3 regions of the Micromonospora sp. NPDC049102 genome follow, and region 2 is predicted to be linked to each of the others. Evidence: riboswitches for the same ligand, from Rfam matches in the RefSeq annotation. Region 2 holds a riboswitch; each other region holds the start of a gene.
What was found. Region 2 has a riboswitch for cobalamin ahead of cobN (cobaltochelatase subunit CobN). Riboswitches for the same ligand answer to the same signal wherever they lie in the genome.
Positions count from the first base shown of each region.

Region 1 (4,454 bases), on a different contig from region 2:
GACCGCCACCAGCAGCGAGTTGCGCAGCCCGTACTCCTGGACCTCCTGGCGCAGCGCGGCCCAGCGCGAGGTCTGCGTACCCTCGACACCCCACAAATCCGGTTGCAGGCGCCCCCGCGCGGCCCGGGTCTGCGCGAACGCCGGGTGTGCCCCGAACCGGCGGGCCAGGTCGGCGGAGGTCTCCAGCGCGGTGAGGTACAGCTCCTCGCTGATCCGCGTGGACAGCTCCCGCGCGGCCGGCGAGTCGAACGGCAGCCGCAGCGCGAAGAACACGTCCTGCAACCCCATCAACCCGAGCCCGACCGGACGCCAGCGGGGGTTGCTCGCCGCCGCCTGCGGGGTCGGGTAGTAGTTGATGTCGATGACCCGGTCGAGGAACGTCACGGCGGTACGGACCGTGGCGCGCAGCCGTTCCCAGTCGATGCCGTCGTCGCTCAGGTGGGCGGCGACGTTCACCGAGCCGAGGTTGCACACGGCGGTCTCGGCGTCGCTGGACACCTCGATGATCTCGGTGCAGAGGTTGGAGAGGTGCACGACGTTGCCCGGCTCGGCCGTCTGGTTGCACAGCCGGTTGGCCGCGTCCTTGAAGGTCATCCAGCCGTTGCCGGTCTGGGCCAGGGTCCGCATCATCTTCCCGTACAGCTCACGTGCCGGCAGCTGCCGCACGTAGCGGCCCTGCGCCTCGGCCGCCCGGTACGCGGCGTCGAACCGCTTCCCCCACAGGTCCGGCAGTTCCGGCACCTCGTCGGGGTCGAACAGCGACCACATCTCGTCCGCCTCGACCCGGCGCATGAACTCGTCCGGGATCCAGTTGGCCAGGTTGAGGTTGTGGGTACGGCGGGCGTCCTCGCCGGTGTTGTCGCGTAGTTGGAGGAACTCCTCGATGTCCGGGTGCCACGGCTCGAGGTAGACGCAGGCCGCGCCCTTGCGTCGGCCGCCCTGGTTGACCGCCGCGACGCTCGCGTCCAGTGTGCGCAGCCACGGCACGATTCCGTTGGACTGCCCGTTGGTGCCCCGGATCAGCGCGCCGCGGGACCTGACCCGGGAGTACGCGATGCCGATGCCACCGGCGAACTTGGACAGGTTGGCGACCTGGGCGTAGCGCGCGTAGATCGAGTCCAGCTCGTCGCGCGGCGAGTCGACCAGGTAGCACGAGGACATCTGCGTGTGCCGGGTGCCGGAGTTGAACAACGTCGGTGAGCTGGGCAGATAGGCGAGGCTGGACATGAGCCGGTAGAAGTCGACCGCTTCGTCGGGCGTACGCGACAGGCCGCAGGCCACCCGCAGCAGCCAGTACTGCGGGGTCTCCAGCACCAGCCTTGACGTGGGGTGACGCAGCAGGTACCGGTCGTAGACCGTGCGCAGGCCGAAGTACTCGAACCGGCGGTCACCGTCGGCGTCGACGGCGTTGTCGAAGTTCTCGGCGTGCGCGTTGACGAACGCGGCGGTCTCGTCGCCGATCAGGCCCTCGGCGTGGCCGGCCCGGATCGCCGCGCTGAACGAGGCGATGCCCTGCCGACGGACCTCCTTGTCGACATAACCGGCCAACAGGCGCGCGGCCAGGCGCGAGTACTGCGGTTCCGCACCGATCATCTCGGCTGCCGTCTGGATGGACAGCCGGTCCAGCTCCGCCGTCGTCGCGCCGTCGTAGAGGCCGCTGATCGTACGGGTGGCGACCCGCATCGGGTCGACGTCGGTCAGGTCGTCGGCCCACCGCTCGACCGCCCGGACGATCCTGTTGACGTCGACGGCCTCGGTGCCGCCGTCGCGTTTGCGGACCTGCATCGGTGTCCGCCGCAGGGCTTCGCCGCTGACCGGTACCACCTCGGTGACTGTCACCACTCACTCCTCGGGAGTTCGAGACCTCACGGCCCTCGGACGCGAGGAGACGGACACCGTCGGACGCCACGCCGGCGCGGCGTGGGTCAGGTGGCGTCAGCCGTCCCACGCGGCCTCGGACCGCCGCACACCCGGGGTCGGGTACGCGGCGCGCTGGCAGGTCTTCGGACTCGCGGGCACGACCGGTACTAGCCGGTCTCCTACTGGCCGTCGCTTCCCAGGCCGATTGGTGGCCCAGTGCTGATGGCGGCGGTCGTTCCCACTCACCGCTGCGGGACAGTCCCGGATTCCCACCGGGTTCCCTCTTGCCTCGACCACTCGGGATGAGCGGCCGAACCAGCTGCGCTCGACACCATATATAGGGGCGGCTGCGTTTGTCACACCCCACATGTCGGGTCCGGGCGTGTCGCGGTCAACGGTGATGGTCACCGTCGATAGCTTCGAGTCGACCGGTGAGCGCACGTCGGGCGGCAGCGCGTCCGGCCGTCGCCGCCGGCTTGACTGAGCCGAACCGGCACCGATACGGTCGATCCACTATCTGCGGCGACGCGAGGGAAGCCGGTGAGAATCCGGCGCGGTCGCGCCACTGTGAGCGGTCCCCACTCGGGGGTCGCGAGCCAGGACGCTCGGTCGTCCGCAGCCTTGCGATGGGGACGCGTCATCCCCGAGGAGGTTCGTGCACGCATGTCCAGCTCCACGTCCAGCCAGCCGCTGGTGCACCCCGCTGTCCCGACCCGTCTGCTGTGGGCGGTCCTGGCCACGGTCGCCGCGCTCGCCCTGCTGACCTACCTCGTCGCCTTCGACCAGGGAGCCGTCTCGCGCAGCGGCATGTACCTGCACGAGTTGATGCACGACGGTCGGCACCTGCTCGGTGTCCCGTGCCACTGACCGGCACCGGCACCGCACCCTCGTTCGTCACGGTCCTGCTGCGCGGCCTGCTCGCCGGCCTGGTGGCAGGTTTGCTCGCCGGAACGTTCGCATACGTCGTCGGCGAACCGCACGTCGAGGCGGCCATCGCCATCGAGGAGGCGGCGGCTGCCACGCACGCCGAATCCTCCGCCGACGGGCACCAGCACGACGAGGACGCCCTGGTCGGCCGGAACGGCCAGCGCGGCGGCCTGTTCCTGGCCACCGGCCTGTTCGGCGCCGCGATGGGCGGCCTGCTGGCCACCGCGTACGTCCTGCTGAGCCGGCGACGCAGGACCGTCGACGATGGGCGGGGCGGTCTGCTACTGGCCGGCGGCGCGCTGCTCGGCGTGGTGATCGTGCCGTTCCTCAAGTACCCACCGAACCCTCCGGCGGTCGGCGACCCGTCCACCATCGACCAGCGCACGGTCACCTACCTGTTGATGGTGGTACTCGGCCTGGTCGCGGTCTGGTCGGGTTCGCTCGGCTACCGCTCGGTCGGCGCGCACTCGCCGGTGTGGCTCCGCGCCAGCGCGGCCGTCGGCGGTTTCCTGCTGGTCACCGTCGTCTCCTACGTGGTGCTGCCGTCGTTCCAGGAGGTCCCCGGCGACTTCCCCGCGACGCTGCTGTGGAGTTTCCGGCTCGCGTCCCTCGGCACCCAGGTGCTGCTGTGGACCGGGATCGGCCTGCTCTTCGCCGCTCTGATGCACCGTCAACGCGCGGTCGCCGAGGCACGACTGGCCGGGTGAGCGCCACCAGCCTGCGGTTGGTCGCCCACGGGCACACCGTCGCTCTTCGGCAGGCCCGTTTCGGCGGGAACGACAGCCTGGACGAGGGCGGCCGGCGCGCCGCCCTCGCCCTGTCCCCCGTCGACCCGTGCCGGCGGACCGGCGACGGCCTTGCCTGCCTGTCCAGTCCCGCGACGGCGGCCGTGCAGACCGCGTACGCCCTCGGCCTGACGCCCGCGGTCGAGTCGGCGCTTGCCGACTGCGACTACGGGGAGTGGGCCGGTCGATCCCTTCAGGACATCGCCGCGACGCGACCCGAGGCGCTGCATGAGTGGCTGACCAGCCCGGACGCGGCACCGCACGGTGGCGAGTCGGTCGCGGCGCTGCGCCAGCGCGTCGGTCGGTGGCTGGACGCCCAGCGTGGCGTCGGTCGAGGGGTCACGGCCGTCACCCACCCGCTCGTGATCCGCGTCGCGCTGGTGCACGCCCTGGATCTGCCACTGGCGACGTACCGGCAGTTCGACGTCGCGCCGCTGGCGATCGTCCGGCTCACCGACCACGGCCGACGATGGCAGCTCCGGCTGAGCGCGCCCCCGTCACCCTCGGCAGTCGACAGAGCCGGTGAGCGACATACCACAGAGGTATGAATATGACTCTGACGTATGTGCCGCACAACCGACATGCCTCGCCGGCGGCGGGAGACCACGGTCGTGTCAATGGGTTGATCGCGGGGAAACGCGCGCCGCAGCGTCCCGGTTGGACTCGTGACCGCTCAGCGACCGCCGGCGGCCAACTCGGCCAGCATGCCCTCGCAGCTGCGCACGACGACCTCCGCCCCGCGCCGCTGGGTCAGCGGTAGCAGCGGATCCTCGGCCCGGTCCCGCCACCGCCACTGGGCGTCGGCCGCGACCTCCCAGAGCCGCTGCGCGGTCGCCCCGTGCTCGACACCGAGCCGGGCCGCCAGGGAGACCCCGTCGCCGC
Region 1 covers NZ_JBICTE010000004.1:75,296-79,749, reverse strand. Annotated here, with positions in the region: gene ACGFH9_RS06400 (ribonucleoside-diphosphate reductase subunit alpha) at 1-1,785, opposite strand, end outside; cobalamin riboswitch at 1,977-2,195, opposite strand; cobalamin riboswitch at 2,350-2,489, shown strand; gene ACGFH9_RS06395 (CbtB domain-containing protein) at 2,524-2,727, shown strand; gene ACGFH9_RS06390 (CbtA family protein) at 2,718-3,494, shown strand; gene ACGFH9_RS06385 (histidine phosphatase family protein) at 3,491-4,120, shown strand; gene ACGFH9_RS06380 (hypothetical protein) at 4,246-4,454, opposite strand, start outside.
Region 1: it holds a riboswitch for cobalamin, as region 2 does, so the genes downstream of both, ACGFH9_RS06395 (CbtB domain-containing protein) here and cobN (cobaltochelatase subunit CobN) in region 2, are expected to answer to the same signal.

Region 2 (4,454 bases):
GCGCAGCTCCGCGTCGAGGTCGCCGGCGTCCCGGCCGAGGTCATCCATGGTGCGCCTCCTCGTCGACGAGCAGGGCGCGCAGTTTCGCCAGCGCCCGCGAGGTCCGCGACTTCACCGTTCCCCGGGGCCAACCCAGCATGACGCCCGTCTCCTGCTCGCCGAGGTCGAGGAGGAACCGACAGACGATCACCTCGCGGTCCCGTTCCGGCAGTTGGCGCAGGGCCGCCACCAGCTGGGCGCGGCGCTCACCGGCGAGGACCGCGCCGACCGCGTCGTCCCCGGCGATCGCGGGCGAGTGGGCCGCCGCCGCCCGCAGGACCAGGCCGTCCCGGCGCGAGCGGGACCGGTGCAGGTTGCGGGTCTCGTTGGCGACGATCGCGAGCAGCCAGGAGCGGAAGGACGCCTCCCCCCGGTACCGGGACAGCTTGCGGTACCCCTTCACGAACGCCTCCTGGACGACGTCCTCGGAGTCCGGTCCCGCGCCGAGCAGCACCGCCGTCCGGTACGCGGACGCGGTGTGCCGGGCGACCAGGAGGTCGTACGCCTCCAGGTCACCGGCTCGGGCGCGGGTGACGAGCACGTCGTCGTCCAGGGGAACCTCCGGTTTGGGTCGCACTGCTGACACCGCCCGCGCGTGTCGGGTTCCGCCCGGGACCCGGTGAGTCAGATTTTTCCCACCCGCCGTGCAGCGTATTGCCAGGAATCGGTGCTGAACTGGAGGTGGAGTCGAAGGAGAGGGGCTGGGCATGGGCTGGTTCAACCGGCGGTCACGAAGCGCCGAGGCGACCCCGACGAAGCTGGACCGCGAGGCCACCCGGGACGACCTCGCCGCGTTGGAGGCGTTCGTCGCCAGCCGGCGCGGGGTGGAGTTCTACCTGGAGCCGGAGACGACCGCCACCGACACCACAGTGGTCGCGATCGCCCACGACGGCGAGTGGATCCGCCGCCGCACCGGCACACCCCGGGCGGCCGGCGACATCGCCCGCAAGCACGCGGTACCGCTGTACGAGGCGGCCCGCACCGGCTATCCCGAGCGGATGCGGGTGTGGAATCGGGCACACCCGGAGCGCCGCGCCCGCTGAGACACATCCGGCCGCAAGCCCACCCCTGTCCTGCCGCCGACGCGGGCCAGGGGGCTCTGCGCATCCTTTGCTCTGCTTCACCAGAGGCGCCAGTGCGACCCCGTCCGCGTTGCCTGTGGGGAAGCAGAGCAAAGGATGTCGGGCATGGGACGCGGGCAGCGGGGTGGCGAACAACAGGGCGGGCATCGAGGCGGGGGCATCTGCGGCGGTGTCCACCGCCGCAGCACGGCGACGCGCGCCTGCTGGGCGGGCCGCAGCGGCGTTGACCCGCAGCGTGGGGGTGTGGCAGCATTCGCGGCCTGACGGCAGTGAAGGAAGTCGGTGCGAATCCGACGCGGTCCCGCCACTGTCACCGGGGAGCGATCCCCCCTCGTGAGTCACGGCCGTGTGTCTGCGGTTGGAAGGCCGGGGGAGAGCATCGATCCGGAAGCCAGGATACTTCGGCCGTCGGGACGTACCCCAGGGCGTGGACACCCGAGGAGGACCCGATGACGCTTGGCGTCTCCATCATCGACGGCTGCTGCCGTTCCCCGCACCGCAGCTGTGCCGTCGCCGCGATCGGCATCGACTCCGTTTCCCGCTGAGTTCCGCGCCACGCCACCCGTCGCCGCCGGCCGCGCGCCGGTGAGCGGACCGGGTCGCGGTGCCCGCTGAACCCCGCGCCCATCCCACGTCGCCCGTTCGCTGCCGCGAGCGCGTCGACGTCACCGTCCGGAGCGTACCGTGCACATTCTGCTGCTCTCCACCGCCGACACCGACCTGCTGGCCGCCCGCGCCAGCAACGCCGAGTACCGGCTCGCCAACCCCGCCCGCGTGGCGGCCGACGAGGTGCCCGCCCTGCTCGACGGGGTCGACCTCGCCGTCGTACGCCTGCTCGGGGGTCGGCAGGCGTGGCCGGACGGCCTCGACGCGGTGCTCGCCGGCGGGGTGCCCACCGTTGTGCTCGGCGGCGAGGCGCTGCCGGACGCGGAGCTGATGGCGGTCTCCACGGTCCCGGCCGGGGTCGTCGCCCAGGCGCTGGCGTACCTGGTCGAGGGCGGTCCGGACAACCTCGGGCAGCTGGCCCGGTTCCTCTCCGACACCGTCCTGCTCACCGGCGAGGGGTTCGCCCCGCCCGCGCTCACCCCGGCTTACGGCGTGCACGGCGAGCACCCCGTCGACCCGGACCGGCCCACCATCGGCATCGTCTTCTACCGGGCACACGCCCTCGCCGGCAACACCGCGTTCGTCGACGTGCTGGCCGACGCGGTCCGCGCTGCCGGCGGCAACCCCCTGCCGATCTTCTGCGGCTCGCTGCGCGGGCTGACCAGCGGCGCCGGTCCGCTCGGGCTGTTCGCCCGCTGTGACGCGCTCCTGGTCACCGTGCTCGCCGCCGGTGGCGCGGTCGCCGCCGACGCGTCCTCCGGCGGCGACGAGGACGCCTGGGACGTCGGCGCGCTCGCCGCCCTGGACGTTCCGGTCATCCAGGCGCTCTGCCTGACCAGTACCCGCGAGCAGTGGGCCGGCAGCGACGCGGGGCTGTCCCCGTTGGACGCGGCGATGCAGGTGGCCATCCCGGAGTTCGACGGCCGGATCGTCACCGTGCCGTTCTCGTTCAAGCAGATCGACGCCGACGGGCTGTCGGTGTACGCGGCCGACCCCGAGCGGGCCGCCCGTGTGGCCGGGATCGCGGTGCGGCACGCTCGCCTGCGGTACGTGCCCACCGCCGACAAGCGGATCGCCGTGATCCTCAGCTCGTACCCCACCAAGCACTCCCGGGTCGGCAACGCGGTCGGGCTGGACACCCCGGCCTCGGCGGTCCGGCTGTTCGCCGCGCTCGCCGAGGCGGGCTACGACCTGGGCGACGCGCCGCCGCCCGACGACGGTGACGCGCTGATCCACGCGCTGATCGCCGCCGGTGGTCACGACGTCGAATGGCTGACGCCGGAGCAGTTGGCCGCCGCCGAGGCCCGGATACCGGGGCAGACGTACCGGCGGTGGTTCCATGCGGTTCCGGCCGAGCTGCGCGAGCGGATGCGGGAGCACTGGGGCGAGCCGCCCGGCGAGCTGTACACCGAGGGCGGCGACATCGTGCTGGCCGGGCTGCGCTTCGGAAACGTGGCGCTGCTCATCCAGCCGCCACGCGGTTTCGGGGAGAACCCGATCGCCATCTACCACGACCCGGACCTGCCCCCGAGCCATCACTACCTGGCCGCGTACCGCTGGCTCGCCGTCCCGGTCGCGGACGGCGGCTTCGGCGCGGACGCCGTGGTGCACCTGGGCAAGCACGGCACCCTCGAATGGCTGCCCGGCAAGGGCCTCGGCCTGGCCGCCGACTGCGCGCCCGACGCCGTCCTCGCGGACCTGCCGCTGGTCTACCCGTTCATCGTCAACGACCCCGGCGAGGGCACCCAGGCCAAGCGGCGTGCACACGCCGTCGTCATCGACCACCTGGTGCCGCCGATGGCCCGCGCCGAGACCTACGGCGACCTGGCCAAACTGGAGCAACTGCTCGACGAGTACGCCACCGTGCAGGCGCTCGACCCGGCCAAGGTGCCGACCGTGCGGGCGCAGATCTGGGACCTGGTACGCGCCGCCGAGCTGCACCACGACCTGCACACCGAGGCGATGCCCGACGCGGACGACTTCGACGACTTCGTGCTGCACCTCGACGGCTACCTGTGCGAGGTCAAGGACGTGCAGATCCGCGACGGGCTGCACATCCTCGCCGACGCGCCCACCGGTGAGCCGCGGGTCAACCTGGTCCTCGCCGTGCTGCGCGCCCCGCAGATCTGGGGTGGCGCCCAGGCACTGCCCGGCCTGCGGCAGGCTCTCGCCACCGAGTACGGCCTCGACGAACAGGAACTGCTCGCCACGCCGGGCCAGCGGATCGCGCTGCCCACGGCGTTGACCGAGGCGGTGGACGGTCCGGCCGGCACCGCCGCCGACGCGATCGACCTCATCGAAGGGCTCGCGCGCCGGCTGGTCGTCGGCATGGAGACCCTGGACTGGGCGGTGGACGCGGCCGACGCCGTCGTCGCCGAGGTGACCGGCCAGTCGATCCCGCACGCCGCAGCCGTGCTGCGCTTCGCCGGCACCGAACTGGTGCCCCGACTGGAGCGCACCACCGACGAGCTGCGCAACACCCTCGGCGCGCTGGACGGCCGGTTCGTGCCGCCCGGCCCGTCCGGCTCGCCCACCCGGGGCCTGGTCAACGTGCTGCCCACCGGCCGGAACTTCTACTCCGTCGACCCGAAGGCCATCCCCAGCCGCAACGCCTGGGACGTCGGGGTGGCCCTGGCCGACTCGCTGCTGGCCCGGCACCTCGCCGACACCGGCGCGTACCCCCGCTCGGTGGGGTTGACCGTGTGGGGCACCAGCGCGATGCGGACG
Region 2 covers NZ_JBICTE010000009.1:95,576-100,029, forward strand. Annotated here, with positions in the region: gene ACGFH9_RS12340 (hypothetical protein) at 1-48, opposite strand, end outside; gene ACGFH9_RS12345 (RNA polymerase sigma factor) at 41-616, opposite strand; gene ACGFH9_RS12350 (hypothetical protein) at 747-1,082, shown strand; cobalamin riboswitch at 1,394-1,523, shown strand; gene cobN (cobaltochelatase subunit CobN) at 1,806-4,454, shown strand, end outside.

Region 3 (4,454 bases), on a different contig from region 2:
CCGCAGCCGGGTGGCTCGCCCGTCAGGCAGTGGACGGTGAACGCTTCGAAGTCACCTTCGACGGCGTCGCCTACCCCGACCAGGGACTCACCCTCGACGCGGTGTTCGCCTTCGCCGCGGCGAAAGTAGCCGACACGACTGCGGCCAACGCCGTGTCGTGGCTCGCCCAACCCGCCGTACTCACCGGCTACATCGGCGACGGCACCGAGTCGTACGCGGGCGCGACAGCGAAACTCGCCCTCGGTGCCCAGGTCCGCGGCCTCAACCCGGCGGCGTTCGGCAGGGTCGACCTACTCACCCGCCTCAACGGCCTGCTGACACCATCGGGTCGATACTCCGACCGTTCGGCGTTCGGCGACTACAGCAACGCGTTCACCCAGTCCTTCGCAGCGCTGGCGTTGGACCGCGCCAAGGGCGCACCGGCGGCGGTGACGTTCCTGGCCGCGAGCCGGTGCGGCGACGGCGGTTTCCCGCTGCTCTTCGGGCAGGCGACCTGCGTCAGCGACGTCGACGCCACAGCGATGGCCGTGCAGGCTCTGCTCGCGGCGGACCGGCCACTCGTCGCGGCCTCGGCGGCGCAGTGGCTCGTCTCCGTGCAGAACAGCGACGGCCCGTTCTCCACCAACGGCGTGCCCAACGCGAACAGCACCGGACTCGCCGCCCAGGCGCTGTCCGCCGCCGGGCGATCACTGCCGTGGCTGCGCGCTCGCCAGCACCTGATCAGCCTGCAGGTGAACTGCACGGGGGCATCCGCCAATCGTGGTGCCATCGCGTACACCTCGGGGGGGGTTCGACGCGAGCACCGCTGTTCGGGCCACCGCGCAGGCCGCACCCGGCATGGCGGGCACCGGGTACGCGACCCTGTCGGCCGCCGGCGCCCAGCCGACCGCGCCCGTCCTGGCGTGTGCGCCGTGGTGACCGCCCCGCGGGTGACGGCTCGCCGACGGATCGCGCTACTCCTCGCGGCCGTCGTCGCCGGCGCCGGTCTGGTCGCGGTCGATCCGCTCCCGCGCGCTGCACACGCCGCAGCGTGTACGCCGGGGGCGGGCGTCACTGTGGTGGTCGACCTCACTGCCTTCGGCCTCGGTGCGCAGACCGGCTGCCGGCTCGGGGACCCACCGACCGGCCTCGCCGCGTTGCAGGGGGCCGGCTTCACCGTCACCGGTACACAACGGTGGGGGCTGGCCTTCGTCTGCCGCATCAACGGCTACCCCCTCCCCGCCGCCGAACCGTGTGTCAACACGCCACCTGCCAGCGCGTACTGGTCGTACTGGCACGCCGTACCCGGCGGCACCTGGTCCTACAGCACCCTCGGCGCCAGCAGCTACAACCCCGCGCAGGGCACTGTCGAAGGATGGCGCTTCGGCTCCGGGCAGGCTCCGTCCATCTCCCCGCCGTAGCGGGCCTCGGCCGGGAATCCGGGTGCCCGGATTACCGGCCGGTCCGGTGGCGGGCGGACGACAGGGAATCCGCCTGTGACTGCGGCCCTGAGGATCAGCTCGCAGGCCGTACGATGGTCGGCAGTGCTGGTTCGCCGCACCGTCACGGTGCGGCGTCGCAAGAGGGAACCCGGTGGGAAACCGGGACTGCCCCGCAGCGGTGAGTGGGAACGACAGCCGTCATACGCACTGGACGCGTGAGCGTCTGGGAAGCGACGGCCAGTAGGAGATCGGTCAACCCGGTCACGCCCACGAGTCCGAAGACCTGCCCGCACCGCGTACGCGTCCGCGTGCGCCGCCGTCGACCTCTCGGGAGGGTCAGGGCGAGGCCCGGTCGTTGGTCCGTGCCCTGCCGTGTCCCTCCAGTGTGGTCGGTGGTCGACCTCGAGGGAAGGACACCTGTTCCGTGACCACACCGTTCGGGCTGAGCACCGTGCTCGGCTATCCCCGCATCGGTCCGCACCGGGAACTCAAGCACGCCGTCGAGTCCTACTGGGCGGGCCGGATCGACGCGAACGCCCTTCAGTTAACTGCCGCCAGCCTTCGCGCAGACGTGTGGCGCACACTGCGCGACGCCGGTCTGGACGCGATCCCGTCGAACACGTTCTCCTTCTACGACCAGGTACTCGACACCACCGTCCTGGTCGACGCGGTCCCCGACCGGTTCCGCCGCCTCGGCCTCGGTGACCTGGACACCTACTTCGCCATGGCTCGTGGCACGGAGTTCGAGCCGGCGCTGGAGCTGACGAAGTGGTTCGACACCAACTACCACTACCTGGTGCCGGAGGTCGGCCCGGACACACCGTTCACCGCTCGGCCCGACAAGGCGGTACGGGAGTACGCCGAAGCCAAGGCGCTCGGCGTCACCACCAGACCGGTGCTGGTCGGCCCGGCGACCTACCTCCTGCTGTCCAAGGCCACCGAGGACGCGCCCGAGGGATTCCGACCGTTCGACCGGCTCGATGACCTCATCGCTGTCTACGCCGACATCCTCGGCACCCTGGCCGGTGCCGGCGTCGAATGGGTTCAACTCGACGAACCCGCGTACGCCGCCGACCGCACCCCGCAGGAGATCGCCGCGCTACGCGCCGCGTACCGCCGGCTCGGCCTCCTGAAGCACCGCCCACGGTTGTTCGTCGCGTCGTACTTCGGTGACCTCGGCGACGCGTTGCCAGCGCTGTTGGGCACCCCGGTCGAGGCGGTCGGCATCGATCTGGTCGCCGGGCCAGGCAACCTGAACCGCCTCGCCGCCGCCGGCCCACTACGCGGGAAGACGATCGTCGCTGGACTGGTCGACGGGCGCAACATCTGGCGAACCGACCTACGCACCGCCACCGCGACCGGCGCCGTACTGACCGCTCTAGCCGACCATGTCGCGGTGTCGACAACCTGTTCGTTGCTGCACGTGCCGGTGGACCTCGCCGCCGAACCCGATCTGGACCAGGACCTGCGTGGGCGGCTCGCGTTCGCCCGGCAGAAGGTCGACGAGGTCGTCGCTCTCGGACGCGCACTGCGCGACGGTGTCGGCGCCCTGCCCCCTGCCCTGCCCGCGACCCCGGCGGCCTGGCGTAACGACGGGGTCCGAGCCCGACTGGACGCGTTGCGACCCGAACACGTACGACGGGGCCCATACGCCCAACGGGCCGCCACTCAGCAGGCCCGACTGGGTCTCCCGCCGCTGCCCACCACCACCATCGGATCCTTCCCGCAAACCGCGGAGCTGCGGCAGGCTCGCGCGGCGCACCGGGCCGGTCGGCTCGACGACACCGGCTACGCCGAGCGGATGCGCGCCGAGGTCGCCCACGTCATCGCTGTGCAGGAACGTCTCGGGTTGGACGTGCTGGTGCACGGCGAACCGGAACGCAACGACATGGTGCAGTACTTCGGCGAGCAGCTCGACGGGTTCGCCGCCACGGTCAACGGCTGGGTGCAGTCGTACGGCTCCCGGTGCGTACGCCCGCCCATCATCTACGGCGACGTCACCCGGACCGGACCGATGACCGTCGACTGGTCCACCTACGCGCAGTCGCTGACGAACCGACCGGTCAAGGGCATGCTCACCGGACCGGTGACGATCCTGGCCTGGTCATTCGTCCGCACCGACCAACCCCTCGCCGACACCGCCAACCAGGCCGCCCTCGCACTACGCGACGAGGCCCGCGACCTGGAAGCCGCCGGCATCCGCATCATCCAGGTCGACGAACCCGCTCTGCGGGAGACACTGCCGCTGCGCCGGGACGAGCAGCGCGCCTACCTGGACTGGGCTGTCCGGGCGTTCCGGCTCGCCACCAGCGGAGTCGCCGACGCCACCCAGATCCACACCCACCTGTGCTACTCCGAGTTCGGCGAGGTCCTGACCGCGATCGACGCCCTCGACGCCGACGTCACCAGCATCGAAGCGTCCCGGTCGAAGATGGAGATCCTCGACGATCTGCGCACCACCGGCTACCAACGCGGCGTCGGACCCGGCGTTTACGACATCCACTCCCCCCGCGTACCGGAACAGGCGGAGGTCACCGACGCGCTACGCCGCGCCGTCGCCGCGGTGCCCGCCGACCGGCTCTGGGTCAACCCCGACTGCGGCCTCAAGACCCGCGGCTACCCGGAGGTCGAGCAGTCCCTGACCCGTCTGGTCAGCGGCGCCGCCGAGATCCGCAGCACTCTTACCTGAGCGCGCGGTGGGGCGGCGGCACGCCGCCCCACCGTGGCGTGCGACAACGCGCATCCGATGCCCGCGTCGGCCAGGCGGGTCAACCCGCCTCGACGGAAACCCGTTGAGCGCGGGAATCCGGCCGCCACGGACAGCTCGCCGATGGTCCGTTCGGGCGTAAAGCCACACGGCCCGAACACCACCACGTCCGGGGCCAGGTCGGCGATCACGGACCACAGGTGTGGGGTGCTGTGCGCCCCCGGACCGAGCAGCAACGACCGGCCGCCCGCGAAGGCGATCTGCTCGGGCACCATCCGCACGAGCCGGACACCCTGTCCGCCTGCCGCAGGCTTACACGAACAACA
Region 3 covers NZ_JBICTE010000043.1:23,332-27,785, forward strand. Annotated here, with positions in the region: gene ACGFH9_RS28550 (hypothetical protein) at 912-1,400, shown strand; cobalamin riboswitch at 1,511-1,727, shown strand; gene metE (5-methyltetrahydropteroyltriglutamate--homocysteine S-methyltransferase) at 1,846-4,110, shown strand; gene ACGFH9_RS28560 (hypothetical protein) at 4,038-4,409, opposite strand.
Region 3: it holds a riboswitch for cobalamin, as region 2 does, so the genes downstream of both, metE (5-methyltetrahydropteroyltriglutamate--homocysteine S-methyltransferase) here and cobN (cobaltochelatase subunit CobN) in region 2, are expected to answer to the same signal.